3 regions of the Colwellia aquaemaris genome follow, and region 3 is predicted to be linked to each of the others. Evidence: predicted binding sites of a transcription regulator. Region 3 holds the regulator's gene; each other region holds the start of a gene.

Region 1 (5,607 bases), 580 kb from region 3:
TGGTTGCTTTAACTGCTTTTGATAAAGTAAAGCGGCCGCTAAATCAGTCATTGAAAGCTCTGACTCATTCGCCATTGCTTCAATAATTTCACGCATTGCCGTTAACTCTTTATCAGCAACAATACTAGATAACTCATTACGGGTACGCTCGATACGTGCTTTACCAATTTCTTGAATACTTGGCAGAGTGTACATTTCAACTTTGCCAGATGTTAAACGCTCATAATGACGTAATGAATACATTTCACGTGGGCGAACAAATGAAATTGATGTGCCGCTACGTCCAGCACGGCCGGTACGACCAATACGGTGAACATAAGCTTCATTATCACCTGGTAAATCATAGTTAATAACTAAAGAAATACGTGGAATATCAAGGCCACGAGCAACAACATCAGTTGCCACTAACACTGAAGATTGACCCGATTTAATTTGATCAACTGTACGCTCACGTTGAGATTGGTTCATGTCACCATTAAGTGCTACTGCAGGGTAACCGGCACGTTCTAATTTTTCAGCCACTTCAATAGTATCATTACGAGTACGAACGAAAATAATCATCGCATCATAATCAACGGTTTCTGCAATACGCTCTAACGCAGTCATTTTATTAATGCCGCTAACCTTCCATGCGTATTGAGCAATATTCGCTTTCGCTTTTTTCACTGCCGCAATTTTAATATGCTCAGGCTCTTTCAAAAAACGATTAGCAACTTTACGAATTTGTGGTGGCATAGTTGCTGAGAATAATGCCATTTGTGTTTCTGTTGGTAAGTGCTCAAGAATCCATTCAATATCTTCTAAAAAGCCCATATTTAACATTTCATCAGCTTCATCAAGCACACAAAATGATAAATTATTTAGCTTTAAGCTCTTACGACGTAAGTGGTCCATTAAGCGACCAGGCGTACCAACAACAACTTGTGCACCACGCTCCAACTGTTGGAACTGCGGCTGATAAGATTGACCACCGTACAAAGTAGCTACACGTAGCCCTTTAATATTTTTAGCAAAGCTTTCAATTGCTTCAGCAACTTGAATTGCTAATTCACGTGTTGGTGCTAACACCATTAATTGTGGCTTACGAATAGATACGTCAATTTTTGCTAATGCAGGCAATCCAAAAGCCGCTGTTTTACCAGTACCTGTTTGCGCTTCACCTAGTACATCTCGACCTCGTAAAAGTGGCGGAATTGTTTGCGCTTGAATAGCAGTTGAAGATTCAAAACCCAGTGCTTTTACAGCAGATACTAAGTTTTCAGGCAAACCAAGGGCGTCAAAGCCTACAGAGGCATTGTTAAGATCAGTCATATAAATTTTGTCTTCTCATGGTAGAAACTGGTAAAACACCAAAATTCCTACGTACATATACGAGGAAACCACCAGGAAGACTTAAGGCACATTCGGTACGTTAACCTTGAACGGTTAACTGGGCAAGTCTATTGGGCGGATATACCCCACTCATTTAAACATTCTGTGCGTCAATTTTTTACGAAATAAATTCGCTTCACGATCACAGAGGCGCGCATTATACAGATGCCTGTTCTTTATACAAGCTTTAAAGCTATTTTCCTGCAATTTAATGGCAAAAACAGCCATTTTCGCTAAGAATATGGCTGTTTCACTTACTCTATCTAATTATAGCAAAACTATCGTGATAGTTGATTACTCATGAATTTTTGCTATTTAGACATAACTTAACTATCAATTTCAAAGCCGCCTTTGACTTTTTGCACTCGTAAACCACCTGAACCGCTATCTAGGATTTTCAAGCCTCCGGCCTGTTCAACATCAATATCGCCAGAGCCATCATCAATAGTTACCACGCCATCGACTTTCTTAACAGTTAGATCACCCGAACCGTCTTCGAATAGCGCACTGCCTGAGATCCCCTTTGCATAGATACTGCCAGAGCCATCATCAATATCTACATTACCGTCAATTTCGCTTAATTCCATACTGCCGGAGCCATCAACAATGGTAACATTACCAATAACGTCACTAACATATAAACTGCCAGAACCATCATTTATCATGACATCGCTCTTGATCCCCTTAACAGTAAGCTCACCAGAGCCGTCTTTTACATCCACTGCACCATTAATATTACTGATACTCATTGCGCCAGAGCCATCATCAACAATTAACTTCATATGACTTGGTACGGTTATTTTCAGGTCAATATGTGGAGAATCACCTTGCCAAAAGCCGCTACTACTTTTAATTTTTGACACAAGAAATGCGGTTTTACCCGAATCACTTAATTCGAGTTGGTAATTGTCTGTATTTCGTTTATCAGTATAGATGTCTGCTGTAACACTAATTTGAGTAGCATGTTCAGAGCCAGAAATAACCAAAGACCCAGCTCCAGCTTCGATATCAAAAGCTGATAATGTTGTAGCATCAATTTGTAATTCTTGCTGACTGTGATGATTAGCATGTGAAGGATTCGCAACAACAATACAACCGCTTAACAAAGCAGCACTAGTGGCAAAAAGTAATGATGAGGTTAGTTTCATTGGTTTGTTTCCTTGTTAAAGTACAATTATTTTTATTCTCTTAATAAGGTTAAACAAAAATCACGCCAATTAAATATTCCACTTAGTATCAACAACTTAGTCAAAGTTAAATTATAACACTAAAATCAAACATCTATAATTTGGCGAAAAAAGCAATTTATTAGTTAATTAAGGCATATCAAACTTTACGGTAGAAATTTTATTCAAATGAAAAGTGATTTAAGCACGGCGTAGTGAATGAGGTATAGTTATTTATAGAAATGAGCGACAACATGGAGTAAATCTCTTTTATACGTGCCAAAAGGCCGCTGTTAAGTGAGCATTTTAACTGCGTTAGCACTTTATTATATCGAATAACCAGACGACCTAAGCTCTGTCTTGTGAAAAATACACTGCAAAGCTTAATACGCCCTAGCGATACGACGAGATAATAAATTGGCTTAATGCATCAGGGAAAATCCCCAACACTAAACCAATAACGATAAAACCATAAACTAGTAGCCGTTCAATGATCGGCCTTCCTTGCTTTTCGGTACTTTCATAAGCTCCTTTACCATTATCGAATAAGGTGAAAATAATTGGCAAATAGTAGGCAAGTCCTATGCCGCTACCAACAATTAAACTAATAATAAGCCACCAAGCATGGCCAATCGTCGCTTGACTTAAAATATAGAACTTCCCAATAAATCCCATAGTTAAAGGAATTCCCGCTAAACTCAAAATTGCGAGAATCAAAAGAGTAGCCTGACTTGGTGATCGCCAAAATAGCGCTTTTAAATCATCAAGTATCACGTCATCTTTAAAATTCGACAATTGCTTTTCACTGGCACAGCATTGCGATTGTAATGACATCATCACCATAAATATTGAAATATTAGCAATGATGTAAGCAGTTAAATAAAACAAAACACTTTGCCAAGTAAACGCTAAGCTTTCATCAGAAATAACAATGACAACTATCAGTAAATAGCCCATATGAGCAATAGATGAATACCCCATCAGACGTTTAAAATTCTGTTGTTTTAATGCCAAGGCATTACCTACGAGCATTGAGGCAACGGCTAAAATCATTAACAGTAATTGCACATTACTATGCAAAATATAGTTTTGCGCAACAATGCACTTAACTAAGATCACAAACATTGCGACTTTTGAAATGGTCGCCATCAGCAAAGTGACGGGCGTTGGCGCTCCTTGATATACATCAGGCGTCCAAAAATGAAATGGTGCTAACGAGAGTTTAAAAGCAATCCCAGAAATAAACAGTAAAATACCTAACTCAAAAAATAGCCTTAACCCCGATTGATGATATAGTGCATTTGCCTGCACAGCATCAAAACTCATAGTGCCAGTTACACTGTAAATAAAAGCGATGCCGAGCAGCATAAAACTCGACGCTGCGGCACTCAACACTAAATATTTAAAACCACTTTCTACGCTATAATGGCTTTCTCGGTGATAGCCCACTAAGCCAACCAAACTAATACTTAGCAATTCAAAGCCTAAAAACAAACTAGCAAAGTGATTACTCGTCACTAATACGCCAGCGCCAAGCACTAATAACATTAATAGCAGATAATACTCATCATGCACTTCAATATGCGCTTTTAAAAATTGATGACTCATCTGTAATGACACTAATGCCGACATAAGTATTAAGCTAAATGAAAAAGTACTATAGGTGTCAACGGTTAATAGCTGAGTTACCGCAATTGGCTGAGTAACAAGCAAACTTATGTTTGCGATTAAAGCAATAACAAAAACCGCGCCAGTAAATAAAGCAATAGTGCGCTGTGAACGACGCCATGCCACTAACAACAATGCCAATGTAATCCCAAAAGCAACAATTAACTGCGGTAAGATAGCCTGTATTATCTCAATATTTAATGAAGCTTGTGAATTAGCCGTTGATAACAACATTGCCTCAGACTCCAAATGAAAACTTAAGCAGTAAGTTTGGATATAAACCTATTACTAAAAGCATTAAAAATAATGAACCACAAATTACCAACTCCCTATGGCCTAAATCGATAACATCCTGTTTAGCTTCCCCTTGGAAGCTAGATTGAAATAGCACCATGCCATAAATCGCTGAGCCTATAAGGCCAAAGGCGGCAATAACGGCAAATACCGGCATCACTTGAAACACACCAACTAAACTAAAAAACTCACCGATAAAATTGGCTAAACCAGGTAAACCAAATGCCGCGCCAGCGAAGGCCAAAGCAAAGCCTCCCATGCGTGGTGCACTGTTCCAAAAACCGCCCATATCCGCTAAGTTTCGACTATGTATGCGCTGATAAATCATACCTGCCATTGAGAACAATGCTGCACTACTCAAACCATGGGCAACCAGAGTAATAATTGCCCCTTGATAAGCGATAGTGTTAAAGGCAAACAATGCCAGCATCACAAAGCCCATATGACTGATACTGCTATAAGCCACTAAGCGCTTAAAATCTTGTTGAGCAAAGGCCATTTTCGCACCATAGATAATACTCACCACAGCCAGCGTTGCCGCAATCGGTGCAAACTGCACACTGGCCTGCGGAAAGAGAAAAATAACGAATCGAATAAGCCCATATGCACCCGTTTTTAGTAATACGCCGGCTAGCAATACACTACCGGCCGTTGGTGCTTGCGTATGAGCATCAGGCAGCCAACTATGCACAGGTACTAAAGGAAGCTTAACCGCAAAGGCAATAAAAAAGCCCAGCATTAAATATTGTGTCATTGAAAGCGGCATATCTAGTGCTAACCAATCAAGGTAATAAAAACTTAACTCCCCTGTTTGTAGCAAATGAAAATACCCCGTAGCAATAATTGCCACTAACATTAATAAGCTACTAACTTGTGTAAAAATAAAAAATTTGATTGCTGCGAAACGTCTATTTTCATGGCCCCAAATTGCAATTAACGCGGTCATGGGCAATAGCATCACTTCCCAAAAACAGAAGAACAAAAACATATCAACGGCAACAAATACGCCAATAATACCGGCAATGGTCGCCAATAAATTAAAGTAATAAAAACCGACTTGATGCTTAATTTCTCGCCACGACACTAACACACAAATAATCGCCAAGAG
Region 2 (5,607 bases), 410 kb from region 3:
GAAGAAACTGAAGTTGCAGAGCCAATACCATTAACGGCTGAAGAAATAGAAGAAATTCGTCAAGCGGCTTATGATGAAGGGTTCAGCCAAGGTAAAGAAGATGGCTTTGCTGCGGGGTTTGAAGAAGGTAAAGCGGCCGGGCATCAAGAAGGGTTAACAACAGGCCATGAAGAAGGCGTAAACGCGGGGCTAGCGGAAGGTAAAGAAGTTAGCGATCAACAAATAGCGGCAATGCAATCATTAATGGAGCAGTTACATCAACCTCTAGCTAATGTTGAAAAAAATGTTGAAGCACAATTACTACAACTTGTTGTGCAGCTAACCCACGCGGTTACTGGGCATGAAGCGAAAACTAATCCTGATATTTTATTGTCTGCCATATCAGAAGGCATTAAGGCCTTGCCTGGACAAGATGCCCAAACGCAAATTCTGCTTAACCCACAAGATATAAAGTTGGTAGAGCAAAAGTTTGGTATGGGCCATATCGAACAACAAGGTTGGCGGTTATTGGCAGCCCCACAACTGCCGGTTGGTAGTTGTCAAATTGAAAATAGCACCTCTAATATAGATCTCAATATAAAATCTCGTTTGAGTGAGGTTTTGGAATCGTTTTTGCAAGAAGCTTTGCATCAGTAAAATTCTACTAAAAGTGTCAAAAACTTTTTATGGTTGATATAACCCGAGTAACTCAACGCCTTAAAAACTGTGAAAAACTAGTGCATCCGCATCGAATTTCTGTTGCGGGGCGTTTAGTGCGTGTTGTTGGTTTGACGCTAGAAGCTGTTGGCGTGAAAGCACATGTCGGCAGTCAATGTTTAGTTGAAACTGCACATGGTGATCTTATTGCTGAAGTTGTAGGTTTCTCAAAAGACATTACTTTCCTAATGCCTGAACAAAGTTTGCAAGGCGTATCACCTGGTGCACGTGTTGTACCGCTTTCTACCAAAGCGCGACTACCTTTATCAATGGACTTACTCGGCCGGGTTGTTGATGGTGTAGGTAAACCCCTTGATGGTAAAGGGCCTATTAAAGCATCGGAAAGTTACCAGCGGGACAGTAAACCGATTAACCCACTTTCGCGCCGTGCTATAACCGAGCCACTTGATGTTGGTGTTCGATCAATTAATAGTTTTTTAACTGTTGGAACCGGACAACGTATGGGCTTATTTGCTGGCTCAGGTGTGGGCAAAAGTGTGTTATTGGGCATGATGACCCGTGGCACCTCTGCTGATGTTATTGTGGTTGGTTTAATTGGTGAACGTGGTCGAGAAGTTAAAGAATTTATTGAAGAAATATTAGGTGAAGAAGGCAGAAAACGCTCTGTAGTGGTGGCTGCACCGGCAGATAATTCGCCATTAATGCGCTTAAAAGGCTGTGAAACTGCAGTTCAAATAAGTGAATATTTTCGCGACCAAGGGTTAAATGTATTATTGCTAATCGACTCCATTACTCGTTACGCCCAAGCTCAGCGGGAAATAGCGTTAGCCGTTGGTGAGCCACCGGCAACAAAAGGTTATCCACCTTCGGTATTTTCTAAATTACCGCAACTGGTAGAGCGTGCCGGAAATGGTGGGGATGGCCAAGGTTCAATTACCGCATTTTTCACGGTTTTAACCGAAGGTGATGATTTACAAGACCCTATTGCTGATGCCGCGCGGGCAATATTGGATGGTCATATTGTTTTATCTCGAAGCTTGGCAGATGCAGGTCACTATCCTGCGGTTGATATTGAAGGTTCAATTAGCCGAGTAATGCCTATGGTTACCAGTGAAGAACACCAGCAATTGTCTCGACAACTTCGCCAAATGTATGCCTTGTACCAAGAAAATAAAGATTTGATCTCTATTGGCGCATACAGCCGAGGGACAGATCCTAGAATAGATCAAGCAATAGATCTGCAGCCCGTTATTCAGTTTTTCTTACAGCAGAAAACATTAGAAGTGATCCCATATGATCAAAGCTTAACTCAGTTGCAAGAAGTACTGGCCGCAGCGCAAGCTCATGCCCAAAATAATCCACAAGCTAGGTAGCTAATAGATGATTAAGCAAATGAAGCAGCTAAATACCTTATACAAGTTTGAATTGGATAAAGAACAAAAAGCTGCGCAAGCACTGCAAAGTGCAGAATTGGATTATCAACAAAACCAAGAACGTTTAAAAAGTGTTAGTGATTATCGCCTTGAATATATGCGTCGCCTTAATCAGCGCTCACTAGAGGGGATTGATAGTGCGACTTATAGCCATTTTCATGCCTTTATTGCCAAACTCGATAATGCAGCACAGCAAGTCAAAATTGCAGCACATCAAGCAAAAGCCTTAGTTGAAACACGAAAAAAACAGTGGTTAGAGCAAAGACAAAAAATACAGGCGGTTGAATTATTGCGAGACAAAAAACTTGCTGTCTTGAAAGTCAGCGCAGATAAACAAGAGCAAAAAATGTTTGATGAAATTGCCACTCAGCAATTTATTCGACGCACACGTTAACTAATAAATTTACCGTAAAATTTGTTTTAGGTTTTGGAACAGTAATTGCTTGCAGTAGATGCGTATTAATAAATAAATTTGCTTAAAAGATAATAAGTATTGATAAAGGTTGGTTATGTCTCAATTAAATTTGCTCTCAGTTGATGTTGCTAAAGTCTCAAGTAATCAAGGAGATGTGGTTAGCAAACAGGGAAATAAACCACCGTCAGAAAATGAGTTTTCCGACGTTATTGAACAGTTTAATCAAGCAGGAAAAAGCGGATCTACTGACAAGCAAGCGCAACTTAACGGCAAGCATGAACCTCAAGCGGCAAAAAACAAAGTGCAGCAGCATATTGCTGACGAAAAAACAAAAAATGTGCCAAAGCTAGGTTTTGAAAAGCCAAAAGACGAATATGCTTTGCCAGTTCCGATAGAGACGGGGGTTGAAGCAAAAATTAATCCAATAAAAAAAGGTACTGATGCACATATACTCCCTGTGATGGAGTCGCCGCTTGCCGGCGAAATTAGTTCAAATGCCGACAAAGTGAATGCTGAGTCAAGTTTATCCGCTGATATTAAAAACCGCACAGAGCCAACGCAAGTTAGTAAAACAGAGCCGAAAACAGATAGTGATGAAGCTCTTGAGTTACTCAACATGCTGCAGGGAGCACAAAAGCTAATTGCTAAAACCTCGCCAAATAATGATATTGAAAAAACAGTCAGCGCTGAGAGCAGCGTTAATACTAAGCTCAAACAAGATGCTAGTAACGAAAGTACATCTAGTACTGACAAGCTAGTTGCTCGTGTTAAGCCAGAGCAAGCTGTTACTGACATTAGCGCTAAAGCTGAGGTCAAATTGAATTTAGAGAGTTCTAAAAATAATACACTTGATAATGAAGCTACCAAGGCTGTTGAAAAACTTAACTCTTTGCAAACGAAAAACAAAGCACAACATGGTGCCGTTACTGTCGACAACTCGGCAAGCAATAAAACCGAGCCTGCTACGACACCAACCGATAAAGTGATTTCTGCACTTACTGACGATAGTGTACTGAAAGATAAAATATCAGCGAAATCAAACAGCGAAAATGTGCAACACACTGAGGAAAAAATAAAGCAATCAGCAAAGTTACAAGTTAACGAACTACAAGTAACAAATCAAAATAAAGAGTATGTACAAGAGGCAGATGATTATTCGGTAGAGCATAAAAGCGATAACTTGCTTTCTGCTGAAAAAGCAGCGGTGAATAATAACCGAGCAAATACCAAACAAGCACAAGTAAATAACTTTGAAAATAAAGGAAATGCAGTTGATACAGTGGCAAATAATGCTAATCAATCGACTCTTGTATCTGCTTCAACAAACAATACTGTCTTACATGATGAAGTTTCAAAAGATGTGTCACAGCCCCGGAGTATAAATCAAGCTACTGCTAACGTTGTAGGGACTATGATAAAAGAACAAAACTCTTCAACTAGTGCTAATGCTCGCAATTTTGATACGGCCGACAGCAGCTTAGCTAAAAGTGCTGATAACACGGCGGAGGAATTTAATTTAGCAAAAACAGCTAGTGAGAAAAGTACTGTTGTTGCAGAAAGAACAGCATCTATGATGAACCAAACTTTAGACGCAAATGCGAGTCGTTCGACATTAACGGCTGCTGAGTTATCAATGCAACAAGAGCAAAGTTTTGAAAATAGCATCAGTAAATTAAGCAGTAATGCAGTGCAAACACAAAAATCGATTACCGCACTTAATACTGAAACGATTGCCATTTACCGTAAAGATTTTGCCAATGCGGTGAAAGACAAAGTGATGGTGATGATCAACCAGAAAATTCAACAGGTTGAAATACAGCTTGACCCACCAGAAATGGGGAATGTTCATGTACGAGTAAACCTTCAAAATGAACAAGCAGCTGTACAGTTTATAGTTCAAAACCAACAAGCCAAAGATGCTTTAGAACAAAATATGACTAAACTGCGCGATATGTTGGCAGAAAATGGCGTTGATGTTGGCGATGCTAATATTGAGCAACGTCAGCCTGGCGAGCAGTCTGAAACGGCTTTTGCCGATGGTCATAGAGATGAACAAGATGGCAAAAACCTCGAGCAAACTTCGGATGAAGGTCATGTTCAAGCACATAATGTGGTTAAAGCTTCATCAACTGGTGTTGATTACTATGCCTAAATTGCAAAACTCGTTGGATTCATTGCTATTCAAGGATATAGTTTAACTATTAATATTAAAATTTTTCAGGGTAGATACCATGGCAGATGAAAATGAGCTTGAATTAGATAATTCAGGCAAGAAGAAAAAGCTAATTATAATCATTGCAATTGTTGCCGTTATAGCAATTGGCGGTGGTGCTGCCGCATTCTTTATGATGGGTGGAGAAGAGGAAGTTACACAAGCCGAATTAGATGCAGCCCTTGATTCTGGTGATGGTGAAAGTACTGAAATTGAAACAGACGGTAATGCTGAGGTTGGCTCTGCACTTTATGTGCCTATGCCAAGGCCGTTTCGCTTTAATGTGCCAGGTGCTGCCCGTGACCGCTTTGTTGAAATTCGAGTTCAACTACTTGTTCGTGGGGCAGATAACGAAGAAGCTGCGAAAAAGCACGTACCGTTAATTGAAAGTACGTTACTGGCCGTGTTCTCGCAGTCAAATGCTGATGACCTAGCAACCAGTGCCGGCAAAACTTCGTTAAAGCAAAAGTCTTTATCAGAAGTGCATAAGATAATGAAAGAAGTTGAAGGTAATAAAATCGTTGAAAAAGTACTATTTACTGGCTTTGTAATGCAATAACTAGCAACTGGCTTCCTAGATTAACTAAGATAAAGAGACTATCGAGTGAGTGACTTATTATCTCAAGACGAAATTGACGCGCTACTGCATGGTGTTGATGATGTTGAAGAAGAAGAAATTGTAGAGGACGTATCCCATGCTGAGGGTACGTCTGATTATGATTTCTCTTCACAAGATCGCATTGTTCGTGGTCGTATGCCAACGCTGGAAATGGTGAATGAGCGTTTTGCTCGCCATATGCGTATTAGCCTTTTCAATATGATGCGACGTACCGCCGAAGTATCTATCAACGGTATTCAAATGATTAAGTTTGGTGAGTACGTACATACTT
Region 3 (5,607 bases):
TATAATGCATAAAGATGACCGTATCCCAGTGGTTAATGCTGATGCTAAAATCAAAGATGCCTTAGTGGAAATGTCACTTAAAGGCTTAGGTATGACCGCGGTTACAGATAACAACAACACCTTGATTGGATTGTTTACCGACGGTGATTTACGTCGAATATTAGATGCAAAAGTCGATATTCATCAAGATACAATTACTAGCGTAATGACCAAGCAACCTTATGTTGCTAAACAAGATATGCTAGCAGCAGAAGCATTGAAGATTATGGAAGATAAAAAGATTAATGGTTTGATTATAGTTGATCAAAATAACCAACCTATTGGCGCCATGAATATGCATGATTTACTTAAATCTGGAGTGTTATAACTTTGAACAGTTTATACGGTGAAGTAGCTGATAACATTTGGCAAAAAGCTAAAAATATTAAACTTTTCATTTGCGATATTGACGGCGTTTTTTCTGATGGTCGCATATATTTAGGCAATGCTGGCGAAGAGTTAAAAGCCTTTCACACTAAGGATGGTTATGGCATAAAAGCGCTGGGAGCAAGTGGTGTTGATGTTGCTGTTATTACTGGTCGAAAATCGAATATAGTGCAAACCCGCATGACTGCCTTAAACGTTAAACATATAGTGCAAGGACAAGAAGATAAGTTACCAGCACTAAAAGCAATGGCAAAATCACTGAATTTAACACCTGAACAAATTGCCTATATTGGCGACGATATGCCCGATTTTGAGTGCTTAAATTACGTTGGCTTAAGTATTGCTGTAAATGACGCTCATCCAGCAATATTAAATACTTGTGATTATATTACTTATACCCGTGGTGGTTTTGGCGCCGTTCGTGAATCCTGCGATTTAATTATGCAAAGTCAAAGTACGCTAGAGCATGCCACAGGCGCAAGCATATGAATAGAATATACGGTGCAGCAATAGCTTTTTTTATTTTTGCTGTTGGCACTTATGGCTTAATGGAGTGGTATAACGCTAAAGACGTTGACACCAATATACTCGATAACAGTAATGAGCCAGAGTTCATCGCAGAAAATTTAAATAGTGATATTTATCAAGAAGCTGGCGATATATCTTACGTTGTAGAAGCACAACGCATGGAACATTATGCACAATTAGATGTCACACACTTTGAGTATCCGCGTTATACCTTATACCCAAAAAACAACAAACCAACGTGGCAAGTAACCGCTAACGAAGGCACACTGTATAATAACAATCGAGTTAGATTGGAAAATCGCGTACGCTTAATTGCTACTGACAAGGAAAGCTTAATACAAGAAGTACACGGCAAAAATTTAGAAATGGACTTAAAAAGTAATATTATTAGCTCAGAACAAACTATTCTGATATTAGGTAAAGGATTTACTATGTATGGCTCAGGATTAATTGTAGACTTAAACACAACTCAGATGACATTGACCGAACATGTACAAACCATTTACAAAAAAACTAAAAGTTAGCTTAGCTTGCATTGCTACGGCAATATTCTTAACACCGGCAGTGAATGCTGAAAAATTTGATGTTGACCAAGAAATTAAAATTTCTTCTTCTCGACAGGCCGCTGATCTAAAAAACAAGATATTCAGCTATATCGACAATGTCATTATCTCGCAAGGCACGCTCACCATTAACGCAGAGTTAGTGCAAGTTATTGCCCAAGACAAAAGCGAAGATAAAATTTATATTGCCAAAGGCTCACCTGCTACATTTGCACAAACCTTAGAAGACGGCAGCCCAATTAACTTACAAGCTAATGAAATTAGATATGAACCAGCAAAAAAAATCGTCATTATTTCAGGCAACGCCTTACTAACCCAAGAAGGCAGTGAAGTCAGTGGTAATAAAATCACCTATAACTTTGAAACTGAATACGTCAATGCTGAAAGCTTAGAAAATACGGTTGTTGAAACAGTGCTACAACCTAAAAACAAACCTGAATTACCGAAAGAGAAAAAGGAAAAGCAGAACTAAATGTCAAAATCTACATTATCTGCAACGGGTTTAGCGAAATCTTATAAAGGCCGAAAGGTTGTTAAAAACGTTAGTTTAAAAGTATCGGCTGGACAAATTGTCGGCTTACTTGGCCCTAATGGCGCCGGTAAAACAACCTCATTTTATATGATTGTAGGCTTAGTAAACAATGATAGCGGTGCCATCGTATTAAATGACGAAGACTTAACATTACTGCCAATGCATGAACGTGCTCGCAAAGGTATTGGCTACTTACCGCAAGAAGCCTCTATATTTCGAAAATTGTCTGTATATGACAACATCATGGCCATTTTACAAACTCGAAAATCATTATCAGATATCGAGAAAGAAGAAAAGCTTGAGCATTTATTAGAAGAATTTAATATCGGCCATATTAAAGATAATTTAGGAATGAGCTTATCTGGTGGCGAACGTCGCCGAGTTGAAATTGCTCGCGCTCTTGCCGCCGATCCTAAATTTATTTTATTAGATGAGCCATTTGCCGGTGTTGATCCAATTTCAGTAGGTGATATAAAAAAAATTATCCTACACTTAAAAGAACGAGGCATAGGTATTTTGATAACCGACCACAACGTACGAGAGACCTTAGACGTATGTGAACATGCCTATATTGTTAGCCATGGTGAACTAATTGCAGAAGGTGACGCGGATCAAATTCTTGCAAATCAACATGTAAGAGATGTATACCTAGGCGAACAATTCACGCTATAGTTAATAGCAGGCTTTAGCAATAAAATAACAATGTGTTAAATAGTAACAGGGAAAAGAAAACCTAAATGCGTCCTACTCTGCAGCTCCGTATCGGACAACAGTTAACCATGACCCCGCAATTGCAACAAGCAATTAAGTTGTTGCAACTGTCGACTTTAGACTTACAGCAAGAGATTCAGGAAGCGCTTGAAAGTAATCCGCTGCTTGAAATGGATGAAAATCAAGTAAACACTTCAGAAAGCACCCCTGATAATTTAGAAGAGGCCTTTTCAGCCAATGTTGGCGAAGCCTCAGAAGTCACTCTTTCAGATGGTAGCGAAGATTCAGCGCCAACGATTGACGAAATAAGCTCAGCCGAAGGTTTAGCAAAAACAGATATTCCGGAAGAGTTAAATAACGATACCACTTGGGATGACAATTTTAGTGCCGGTGCTAGCAGTGGTGCGGTAGGTCCAGCCTCAGAAGATTATACTTATCAAGGTGAAACTAAAGACTCTATTCAAGACCACTTATTATGGCAAATGGAGCTAAGCCCTTTTACAGAAACAGACCAAGCTATTGCTACAGCCATTATTGAAGCGGTTGACGAAGCCGGCTACTTAACTGTATCTGCAGAAGAAATATTGGAAAGTGTTGGCATAGAAGACGTAGAGCTTGATGAAGTTGAAGTTGTACTTAAACGCATCAACGTATTTGACCCAGTTGGTGTTGCAGCTCGTTCCATCCCCGAATGTTTATTAATACAGTTAAATCAATTTTCCAGCGATACGCCATGGTTAGAAGAGAGCAAGTTAGCTGTTAGTAAATATATCGATTTACTTGGTAACCGCGACTACCGTCAATTAATGCGAAAACTGCGCTTAAAAGAAGACCAATTACGTGAAGTCATTCGCTTAATCCAAACCCTTGACCCTCGCCCAGGTGACAGTGTTATCAAAAGCGAAGAACAATATGTTATTCCTGATGTTTCAGTAGAAAAGAAAAATGGTCGTTGGACGGTCGAATTAAACCCTGACACTGCCCCTAAGCTTTCAGTGAATCAGCAATATGCGGCAATGTCTCGTTCAATGAAATCTTCTACCGACTCACAATTTATTCGCTCAAATTTGCAAGAAGCAAAATGGTTTATTAAGAGCTTAGAAAGCCGAAACGATACCTTGTTAAAAGTATCTAATTGTATTGTGCAACGCCAGCAAGGCTTCTTCGAACACGGGCCAGAGGCAATGCGCCCTATGGTTTTGAATGACATTGCTGAAGCGGTTGATATGCATGAGTCAACAATTTCTCGGGTTACTACGCAAAAGTACATGCATACGCCAAGAGGTATTTTTGAGTTAAAGTATTTCTTCTCTAGTCATGTTAGTACCGAAAATGGCGGTGAATGTTCATCAACAGCTATTCGTGAACTTATTAAAAAGCTCGTTTCTGCAGAAATTCCAGCCAAGCCGCTAAGTGATAGCAAAATGGCTGATATTCTGGCAGAACAAGGTATTAAAGTAGCAAGACGCACTATCGCTAAATATCGCGAATCACTTTCAATACCACCATCGAATCAACGTAAAAGCCTATTGTAGGTTTGGTTTATTTACCCGAAAAAGAGGATTGAAGCATATGCAAATTAATCTTACCGGACACCATGTCGATGTTACCGATTCATTACGTGATTATGTTAATGGAAAATTTGAAAAGCTTGAGCGACATTTTGATCATATAAACAATGTTCATGTAGTTTTAACCGTTGAAAAGCTTAATCAAATTGCTGAATCAACGGTTCACCTAAGTGGCAGTGAAGTACATGCTAAAGCTGAAAATAGCGATATGTATGCTTCTATCGATTCATTAATCGATAAGCTCGACCGCCAAATATTAAAATATAAAGGCAAAATTAGTAAACACTAATATCCCTCTCATTAGGTCTTTGAAGTAATTATGAAGTTGCAAGACATCTTAACTCCGGACTGCACAATATGTGCAGCTCCGGGCTCCAGCAAAAAACGTGTATTAGAATATTTAAGTAGCTTAGCTTCAGAGAAATTACCCAATCACGATACATTTCAGTTATTAGAGAGCTTAATTAAGCGTGAGAAAATGGGCTCTACAGGTATTGGAAATGGTATTGCCATTCCACATGGTCGTTTAGAAAATGCCGAAAAACCAATTGCCGTCGTTATCACCACCGAACAAGCCATTAATTTTGATTCTATTGATCATCGCCCTGTAGATATTTTTATCGCCTTATTTGTTGCTGAAGAAGAATGCCAAAATCACCTATGTACACTACAAAGCATTGCCCAAACATTTCGTGATAAACAATTTTGTAAACAAGTCCGCAAGTGTGACAATAGCCAAGCACTATTCGACTTAATCCAACAAGCGAGTTAAATTGTAATGAAGCTAATTATTGTCAGTGGTCGCTCGGGATCTGGTAAAAGTGTTGCGCTACGTGTTTTAGAAGACTTAGGCTATTACTGTGTTGACAACATTCCTGTTAATTTATTGCCGGCACTAACCCATACAGTCATTAATGATTATGAAAATGTTGCCGTCAGTCTCGATGTTCGCAACATGCCAGCAGATCCTAATGATGTACCAGAAATAATCGACTATTTGCCCAGTGCGGTTGAGCTAAATTTATTATATTTAGACGCAGATGATAGCGATCTCATTCGACGTTTTAGTGAAACTCGACGCTTGCACCCCTTGATCAAACAAAATATCGCTCTTGACCAAGCGATTGCGCTCGAAAAGCAACTCCTTGAACCCATTGCTACACGTGCGCACTTGTATATAAATACCAGCCAATTGTCACCGCATCAATTAGCCGATCTAGTACGCGAAAGAATTCTCGGCAAGAAATCTGGTTCTATGGTAATTGTGTTCGAATCT

The links. Region 3 encodes sigma-54, which starts transcription at its own class of promoters, with help from an activator protein. Its sites were predicted from a motif close to GTTGGCACGNNNNTNGNNT; they were not measured.
Region 1: the regulator sigma-54 is predicted to act here: its motif matches at 2,571-2,589, upstream of AC27HL_RS04455 (DUF4097 family beta strand repeat-containing protein).
Region 2: the regulator sigma-54 is predicted to act here: its motif matches at 2,517-2,535, upstream of AC27HL_RS03770 (flagellar hook-length control protein FliK).

The regions. Positions count from the first base shown of each region.
Region 1 covers NZ_BAAJLV010000001.1:1,009,270-1,014,876, reverse strand. Annotated here, with positions in the region: gene AC27HL_RS04460 (DEAD/DEAH box helicase) at 1-1,311, opposite strand, end outside; gene AC27HL_RS04455 (DUF4097 family beta strand repeat-containing protein) at 1,698-2,519, opposite strand; gene AC27HL_RS04450 (NADH-quinone oxidoreductase subunit N) at 2,931-4,439, opposite strand; gene AC27HL_RS04445 (complex I subunit 4 family protein) at 4,444-5,607, opposite strand, start outside.
Region 2 covers NZ_BAAJLV010000001.1:847,193-852,799, forward strand. Annotated here, with positions in the region: gene fliH (flagellar assembly protein FliH) at 1-636, shown strand, start outside; gene fliI (flagellar protein export ATPase FliI) at 666-2,030, shown strand; gene fliJ (flagellar export protein FliJ) at 2,038-2,484, shown strand; gene AC27HL_RS03770 (flagellar hook-length control protein FliK) at 2,600-4,657, shown strand; gene fliL (flagellar basal body-associated protein FliL) at 4,737-5,276, shown strand; gene fliM (flagellar motor switch protein FliM) at 5,322-5,607, shown strand, end outside.
Region 3 covers NZ_BAAJLV010000001.1:433,780-439,386, reverse strand. Annotated here, with positions in the region: gene AC27HL_RS02000 (KpsF/GutQ family sugar-phosphate isomerase) at 1-367, shown strand, start outside; gene kdsC (3-deoxy-manno-octulosonate-8-phosphatase KdsC) at 364-915, shown strand; gene lptC (LPS export ABC transporter periplasmic protein LptC) at 912-1,478, shown strand; gene lptA (lipopolysaccharide transport periplasmic protein LptA) at 1,444-1,989, shown strand; gene lptB (LPS export ABC transporter ATP-binding protein) at 1,990-2,721, shown strand; gene AC27HL_RS01975 (RNA polymerase factor sigma-54) at 2,787-4,295, shown strand; gene hpf (ribosome hibernation promoting factor) at 4,333-4,620, shown strand; gene ptsN (PTS IIA-like nitrogen regulatory protein PtsN) at 4,651-5,103, shown strand; gene rapZ (RNase adapter RapZ) at 5,110-5,607, shown strand, end outside.